4 regions of the Staphylococcus simiae genome follow, and region 1 is predicted to be linked to each of the others. Evidence: riboswitches for the same ligand, from Rfam matches in the RefSeq annotation. Region 1 holds a riboswitch; each other region holds the start of a gene.
The links. A riboswitch is a leader RNA that binds a small molecule or an ion and turns the genes downstream of it on or off. The one in region 1 is predicted to bind S-adenosylmethionine.
Positions count from the first base shown of each region.

Region 2: another riboswitch for S-adenosylmethionine. It lies ahead of J3R86_RS11555 (MetQ/NlpA family ABC transporter substrate-binding protein); the one in region 1 lies ahead of J3R86_RS10330 (Na+/H+ antiporter NhaC family protein).
Region 3: another riboswitch for S-adenosylmethionine. It lies ahead of metX (homoserine O-acetyltransferase MetX); the one in region 1 lies ahead of J3R86_RS10330 (Na+/H+ antiporter NhaC family protein).
Region 4: another riboswitch for S-adenosylmethionine. It lies ahead of metK (methionine adenosyltransferase); the one in region 1 lies ahead of J3R86_RS10330 (Na+/H+ antiporter NhaC family protein).

Region 1 is NZ_CP071589.1:2,220,021-2,222,230, reverse strand. Features, by position in the region: gene J3R86_RS10340 (SDR family oxidoreductase) at 1-58, shown strand, start outside; gene J3R86_RS10335 (hypothetical protein) at 580-1,188, shown strand; SAM riboswitch class I at 1,313-1,408, shown strand; gene J3R86_RS10330 (Na+/H+ antiporter NhaC family protein) at 1,478-2,210, shown strand, end outside.
Region 2 is NZ_CP071589.1:2,489,422-2,491,631, reverse strand. Features, by position in the region: gene J3R86_RS11560 (FAD-dependent oxidoreductase) at 1-363, opposite strand, end outside; SAM riboswitch class I at 676-785, shown strand; gene J3R86_RS11555 (MetQ/NlpA family ABC transporter substrate-binding protein) at 884-1,702, shown strand; gene J3R86_RS11550 (aspartate aminotransferase family protein) at 1,912-2,210, shown strand, end outside.
Region 3 is NZ_CP071589.1:14,024-16,233, reverse strand. Features, by position in the region: gene metX (homoserine O-acetyltransferase MetX) at 1-829, opposite strand, end outside; SAM riboswitch class I at 887-985, opposite strand; gene J3R86_RS00055 (AzlD domain-containing protein) at 1,193-1,522, opposite strand; gene J3R86_RS00050 (AzlC family ABC transporter permease) at 1,519-2,210, opposite strand, start outside.
Region 4 is NZ_CP071589.1:1,782,607-1,784,816, reverse strand. Features, by position in the region: gene pckA (phosphoenolpyruvate carboxykinase (ATP)) at 1-749, opposite strand, end outside; SAM riboswitch class I at 904-1,014, shown strand; gene metK (methionine adenosyltransferase) at 1,118-2,210, shown strand, end outside.

The sequences.
Region 1 (2,210 bases):
ATCAAGTTATACTACTGGACAAGTATTTGGTGTAACTGGTGGTATTCAAATAGATTAATGTGTATGACAGCACATTGATAATCGTATATGGAATGACTAAGAGACTATTCGTAAGTGAATCTCTGGTCATTCCATTTTTTATACATAAAATAGCAATATTTAAGTTTTCTAGACAACTTGGATAAACGATTTTGATGAGCCTGAGACAAAAAGTATTTTACACTTAACATGTAGTATTTAGCAGTAACTGTCGGTTTTAAAAATGTTATTAAATCAACGTTTTAAAAACCTAGTCAGTCTTGCCAGGGTGGGAGGGACCCGTCATAGAAAAAATTTAAGGATTACAGTTGACACTATTCGTGCAACTGCATAAAAGCTACAAAAGATTAAAATCTAAGTAGCTTTAAATGTGCAAGACGGGCATATACGCCATAAATTTTTGACAAGATTTATGTCTGTCTCTCTCCTACTTTTAGCATGTTACTATTAAATTAATTTTGAAAATTAGCGAACCATAGTCAACATCAATGCCCTTTTAGAAACAAAGCGACATATTACATCTTGAAAGGATGACGAGCGATGTTTAAAAGGCTAGCGATTACATTTAAACTTTTGACGTTTGTAGTTGTGGCTATTGTACTTAGTACTGCATTATTGTTCGATAAAATGGATGATACAAGTTTATTAATATTATGTAGCGGGATATTCTTATCTTGTATGTTATTAGGTAATATGTTTGCAGTAGCGCATAATATACAACAACAACGTATTTGGCTGACGCCATTAGGTGACTATACGATGGCCATGATAGCAACCGTTATTGCCTTCTTACCCTTTTTAATTATTGGTGTAGTGCCAACAGTTTCTAGCAATCAATGGCAATTACTTATCATCTTCTTAATTTGGGTACCAATCATCATTGCTAATATCATACTTAGAAAGTTGGGCATTGATTATATTATAAATGCGCCAGATAGAGATAAACGCGTTAAAGTGATGTCAGCAGAACGCACTAAAAAGTTGAAATATTGGTCTTTAATCATTACTTTAGTGAGCGTTATGCTTATTTTAATAGCACTGTATTTTAAATTATGGTTGCTATTAATCATTCCAATTATGGGATTAATTATTATCGTTGTTATTATGCTGTATATCGATGTTAAATATGATATTAACAACAATGATTAAGATAACTTAGTTTGATGAACGAACAACAAGTGATGAAAAAAATCATTTAAATAAGTACTTTTATTCTAATGACACTTGACGCTAACTATGTTATCTTTTACGGTAAGACTTTAAATCATATATAAACTTATCAAGAGAAGTGGAGGGACTGGCCCTACGAAACTTCGGCAACATGACTAATGTGCCAATTCCAGTAACCGAAAAGGTTTGAAGATAAGCAGGTATTCATCAATTGACCTCTTTCTTCTTTATCAGAAAGAGGTATTTTTATTGGAAAGCAGGTAAAAAAATGGAAGAACAGAAAAAAAGTAATGCATGGGCCTTATTTCCATTGTTATTATTTGTAGCTTTATTTTTAGGTGTTGGTATTGTAACGGGTGACTTTACGACAATGCCATTAAATGTTGCGATTACAGTCACAGTCATTGTGGCGTTATTAATGAATAGGAAAGAATCTTTTGCGTCTAAAGTTGAAGTGTTTACTAGAGGTGCTGGACATTCAAATATTATCTTAATGATGTTAATCTTTGTCTTAGCAGGTGCTTTTTCAACAACTGCTGAAAAAATGGGTGGCGTAACATCCACAGTAAATTTAGGATTATCATTAATTCCACAAAATCTTATCATCGTTGGTTTGTTTATTATTTGCATGTTTGTATCTATTTCAATGGGGACGTCAGTTGGTACAGTAGCAGCAATTGCTCCAGTTGGTTATGGGTTTGCGCAAGCAACAGATGTTCCTACTGCACTAGCAATGGCGACAGTTGTAGGTGGTGCCATGTTTGGTGATAATTTATCGATGATTTCTGATACAACTATTGCTGCCGTACGTACGCAACATACGAAAATGAAAGATAAATTTAGAGTGAATTTTAAAATTGTCTTACCTGGTGCCATTATAACGATTATCGTATTATTCTTTTTAACTAATGGTATAGCGATTGATCATACTAAAAATTATGATTACCAACTCGTCAAAGTCATTCCGTATGTCTTGGTGTTAGTATTAGCTTTAATAGGTG
Region 2 (2,210 bases), 270 kb from region 1:
AATGCCTGTAATAGGTGGTTTAACAGCACTGCCACCTGGACTTAAAAATAGTTTGTCATAACTAATATTTTCTTTAGTATCATCATGTTCTACGGTGATCGTTTTATTATCTGTATCTAAATCTACAACTGTCGTATTAACGTGAATATTAACACCTTGTTTCTCATAAGAAGCAGTCGTAGCATAATGTAATGAATCTAGTGAAGGTGATACGTCTTCTAAATAACTTTGAATACCACAAGATAAGAACGAAGGTTTATCGCCACTTTCGAAGACTTCTATTTGTGCTTGAGGGTCTTCTTTTAAAAGTGTTTCTATAACCTCATAACCTGCATGTGATGTTCCTACTACAACATATTTCATAATTTGTTACCTCCAATTTTCAATCTATAATAAAATATACCTTTAAATTAAATAGTGATATTAGTTATTTACCACATAAAATATTTATTACACAAAATAATATAGAGAATCTAATAGTTTTCAAAAAAATGTCAAAATTGAATATAAAAAATGATCTGAAATGAAAAGTAAGACAATTCACCAAGTAGTCGAATTAAACTATTATACAGTCTTATCGTAAGTGAACGCGTATTATTATTATCGGAATTTTCAGAATTAATATTGACTTTAAAATGAAGCAGTGATAGGATAAATTCAATTCAATAAATGAGACTCTTATCAAGAGAGGCTGAGGGATGTGCCCTATGAAGCCCAGCAACCGTCTTACCAAAGACATGGTGCTAAATCACAATAAAGTAGCTTACTACTTTTGAAGATGAGAGAAAGAACATGGGCTTTCTCTTAAACAGGAGGAAGCTTTTTTGTTGTATGATAAGTAACTTTCTTTATTGAGTAGTTAACAAGAAAGGTGGGCTTACATATGAAAAAAATAATGGCTATAGTCGTATTAAGTATATTAGTGATAAGTTTAGCTGCTTGTGGTGGTGGCAAATCTTCTGAAGATAAAAAGATAACAGTAGCAGCATCACCAGCACCACATGGAGATGTCTTAAAGTACGCTAAAGAACAAATGAAGAAGAAAGGCTATGACTTAGAAGTTAAAATTGTTAATGATTATAAAGTACCTAATAAATTACTAGATAAAGGAGATGTTGATGCTAATTTCTTTCAGCACGTTCCTTATTTAAAAGCTGAAAAAAGAAGTCACGGTTACGATATAGAAGAAGTAGGTAAAGTATTTACAACACCAATGGGCGTATATAGTAAGAAATATAAAGATATTAGAGACATACCACAAGGTTCAACGATTTATGTCTCTAATAATCCAGCAGAAGAAGGACGCTTTTTATCATTTTTTGTTAATAAAGGATTAATAAAATTAAAACCAGGTGTCAATATAGAAGATGCTAAATTTGAAGACATCAAAGAAAATAAAAAGAAGTTAAAATTTAATCACCAACAAGGTGCTGAGTTTCTTCCAAAGACCTATAATAGTGGGGAAGGTGCAGCAGTAATTATGAACTCTAATTATGCATTGGATAATGGTTTGATACCATCTAAAGATGCGATTGAGCTTGAAGGTGAATCGTCACCATTTGCTAATATCATCGCTGTTAAATCTGGTCATAAAAAGGACGCTAAAATTCAAGCGTTATTGGAGGTCTTACGTTCTAAAGACACACAAAACTACATTAAAAAGACATATGGCAAGGATGTTATTCCTTACCAAGCTAAATAAAGTTAATGTTATCTGGACTGGTGCTACAACACATAAGTCCAGATTTTTTTGTGAAAGTAAGAGTGTAGTATTATTCTATAAGTTATAATTGTCAGAATATATTTACAAATCAGAATTTTATTAGTATATTGAATACTATCATTAATTGAAAAATATGGGGAATTAAAACTAGTTTTTTAATAAACAAGGCAATGGGAGGATGAAGTAATATGAGTAAAGCTTATGATTTAATTGAAGAAGATGAACAATATTTTGCTAAATCAGGTCGTATTAAATATTATCCGCTAGTGATTGATCATGGTTATGGTGCAACATTAGTAGATGTTGAAGGCAAAGAGTATATTGATTTATTAGCAAGTGCAAGTTCTCAAAATGTTGGACATGCACCTAAACAAGTGAGTGAAGCTATTAAAGATCAAGTAGATAAATTTATCCATTATACACCAGCATATATGTATCACGAACCACTAGTTAAATTAGCTAAAAAACTTTGTGACATTACACCAGG
Region 3 (2,210 bases), 420 kb from region 1:
CTAATGCTTTTACTTGATCATCTGGATATAACAAATCATCGATGATCGTTAATACTTTGGTATCTAATTGGCCAAAGACTTGATTTACATCTTGTCGACCTCGCTCAATATTATGACTATCTAAGACATCGAGTAGTGTGACGTAGCAATTCAAATCAAATTGTTGTTTGAATTTATTACCTTGGTATTGTTGATACTCGACTACTTCATCTGGTGTAAAGCGTTGATCATAACTTTTAGAGGAGCGATAGGTTAAGAAACCAAGTTGTCGCGCTATACTCAATCCTTCTTTACCACCAATATGTATGGCTTGTCGCGCTATTTCATTAAACGCTCTACTATACGACGATGTTTTATCTGTTGCCGCTAAAATAATCGCTTTATCCACAGTAAAGCGTTGATTATAAAGCATTTCCATCGCTTGCATGCCACCTAAACTGCCACCAATTAAAATATTAATATGGTCATACCCAAGTGCTTCTATTCCTAATTCATTAGCTCTAACAATATCTCTTAATGTAAGATGACGTGGAAAATCAGGATCATTTAATGGTGAGCTTGAACCAAACGGACTACCTATAACATTAAATGTTAGGAATTGATAATCGTTAATCGGCATATAACCACCATCAATAATTTCTCTCCACCAACCATGGTTATCATCAGTTCCATAAGTTAAATGATTTCCAGTTAATGCATGACAAACTACAACTAATGGTTGTCCTTGATACCCAACATGTTCATAGCGTAATTGTAAATTATTTATTACTTCTCCAGACTCAGTTGTAAATTCACCTAAATTCAAAGTATCTACTGTGTAATTTGTCATCGTACTTTCCTCCTTATTAAAAAAACTTCCTACTCAATGAACAGTAAGAAGTTTGTATACTTATCATTCGAGTGATTCGTTGGTATTAGCACCGTGCTAAAAAGTCGGTTGCTGAAGTATCATCGGGCCAAGTCCCTCAACTTCTCCTAATAAGATATATGAAATTGTTAAACGTTAGTTGTTAGTGCAAATCAGTCTTGCTGGGGTAGGTCTATGAAATATTTTTTATTATTTGTAACCCACTCTCATTTTCGAAAGTGACTAACACACTGTTGTGATAATTATTCCATGCTGTTTCGATAACTATTCAGAATTTTCTAATTACTAGTATTTTAACTAAGTTAGCCATGTCGTTCAACCTATTTAAAAGAAAAATCTCAGTAATGCCATGACAACAATGCCACCAACAATCGTTATCGTCAAACTTCTAGAAATGATAGCTAGCAATAAGGTCGGAACTAACGCAATGACATAAGGCATATTTAACGTGTAACCATGACCATGCATTGGCTGTTGTATTATTGAATCTATGACCAACGCTGTGAATAATGTGATAGGAATAAATGATAGCCACTGTATAACTTTATCAGGTAGATGTACTTTAGAAATCAGCATAAATGGCACAATTCGAATAATGAGCGTGACTAAACCACATAATAAAATAAGTATGAGCATATATGTAGAAATCGTCATTTATCCATCACCACCCCTAGTGTTGCTGCTAAAACAGCTGAAATTAAAATTGCAACATATGAAGGCATCATTAAACTCAATATCAACATCATAACAATAACCGCAACAATTAATACGACATAAATACGGAATCTTGATTTTGTTATTGATTCAAATTGAGCAATTCCTAAAAAGACAAACATCGCAGTAATGGCAAAATCTAAACCAAGCATTTCTGGATTTGAAATATATTTACCAAATATTGCACCTGCAACACACGACACTGTCCAAAATAGATAAGCTGTAATATTTAAACCATGTAACCAGCGATCATTAATTTTTTCTCCTTTTAAATAAGGGGTAATTGCAACTGCAAACGTTTCGTCAGTAACTAATGAACCAAGTCCTACTCTATTCCAGAAACTATATGTTTTATAATTAGGTGCTAAAGACATACTTAATAAGAACATTCTAGAATTGACTATTGCTGTAGTGAGAATAATGGCAGTCATAGGTGTACCAGCAATCACCAGGGCACAGACAATAAATTGTGCTGCACCAGCATATATAACGAGGCACAGTAAGATAATTTCTAAAATACTAAAATTTTGTGAAGCGGCTACAATACCAAATGAAATTCCCACACCTGTATAACCTAGCAATGTTGGAATACATTCTTTAACACCTTGTTTAAATGTTAAATGCGTCA
Region 4 (2,210 bases), 440 kb from region 1:
TTAGGATCTGCAGATAAAGTCGTTTTACCTGTACCTGATAAACCGAAGAATAAAGCAACATCGCCTTTTTCTCCGACATTTGCTGAACAATGCATGCTCATAATGTCTTGCATTGGTAATAAATAATTCATAACAGAGAAGATACCTTTTTTCATTTCTCCGGCATATTCAGTACCACCAATTAGAATCACTTTATGTTTGAAAGAAATAATAACGAACGTCTCTGAATTTGTACCGTCAACTTTTGGATCAGCTTTAAAATGTGGTGCTGAAACAATTGTGAAATTGGGTTTTATTTTTGATGCTTCTTCTTTAGATTCAGGTCTAATGAACATATTTTTAGCAAATAAATTATGCCAAGCCAGTTCATTAATGACTGTTAGTTTTAACATGGTATCTTTGTCACTACCTGCGTATCCATTAAAGACATACAGTTCATCTTTTTGATCTAAATAATCTAACACTTTATGGTATAAACTTAAGAATGTTTCTTCATCAATGGGTTGATTAATAGTTCCCCAATCAATGTTATCTCTATAAGAAGGTTCTGTGACAATAAATTTGTCTTTAGGTGAGCGACCAGTATATTTACCTGTGCTAGCATTAACAGCGCCTAATTCTGTGAGTACACCTTCATCATTGTCCAGTATTTTATTATACAATTGCGTTGTTGAAAGTTGGAAAAGTGAAGATGGTTTCTTTAATAAGTTGTCTATTTTAGTTGATTCAGTGTAACTATCTACTGACATCCTAAATCCCTCCAAAGCGATAATTTAAATGTAAGCCTTTACATTTAAATAGTATAACACATTGAAATAATTAATCTACAATATTTTATAGTAAATTTTTATACCAAAAATTGACATTAATTCTGTAATTCGGTACTATTATTCTTAACGGATTCTCTTATCCTGAGTGGTGGAGGGACATGGACCCAATGAAACCCAGCAACCTCTTTTTTATAAAAGAAAGGTGCCAAACCGTTTGCAGACATATAGGTCTGAACGATAAGAGCGAATGGACGTATTAGGCCTTCTCTCTATGTAAATAGTTAGAAGGCCTTTTTAATTAGCTCATACAAGAGAATTGTCGTAATTTAAAATAAAAGGAGCAAATTATGTTATATAACAAACGATTATTTACTTCAGAGTCAGTAACAGAAGGACATCCAGATAAAATAGCTGATCAAGTGTCAGATGCTATATTAGATGCGATATTGAAAGATGATCCAAATGCACGAGTGGCATGTGAAACAACAGTAACTACAGGTATGGCTTTAATAGCTGGAGAAATATCTACAACGACTTATGTAGATATTCCAAAAGTAGTAAGAGAAACAATTAAAGACATTGGTTACACTAGAGCTAAATATGGCTACGATTATGAAACAATGGCAATTTTAACGGCAATCGATGAACAATCACCAGATATCGCACAAGGTGTAGATCAAGCATTAGAATATCGTGATAATAATTCAGAAGAAGAAATTGAAGCAACAGGTGCGGGTGACCAAGGATTAATGTTTGGATTTGCTACAAATGAAACAGATTCTTATATGCCTTTAGCTATTGATTTATCACATAAATTAGCAAAACGTTTATCTGATGTTAGAAAAGACCATATACTAGATTATTTACGTCCTGATGGTAAAGTTCAAGTGACTGTTGAATACGACGAACAAGATCATCCAGTGCGTATCGATACAATTGTTGTGTCAACTCAACATTCAGAAGATGTGACATTAGAACAAATTCAACAAGATATTAAAACACAAGTTATTTATCCAACTGTACCTGAGAATTTATTAGATGAGCAAACTAAATTTTATATCAACCCAACTGGTCGTTTTGTAATTGGTGGACCACAAGGTGATGCTGGATTAACAGGGCGTAAAATTATCGTAGATACATACGGTGGTTATGCACGTCATGGTGGTGGTTGTTTCAGTGGTAAGGATCCAACAAAAGTAGACCGTTCAGCTGCTTATGCTGCACGTTATGTTGCTAAAAATATTGTTGCAGCTGGACTAGCAGCTCAATGTGAAGTTCAACTAGCATATGCAATTGGTGTTGCTGAGCCTGTTTCTATTGCAATTGATACTTTTGGAACTGGTAAAGTGTCAGAAGGACAATTAGTTGAAGCAGTTAGAAAACATTTTGATTTAAGACCGGCTGGCATCATTAAGATGTTAGATTTAAAACAACCTATCT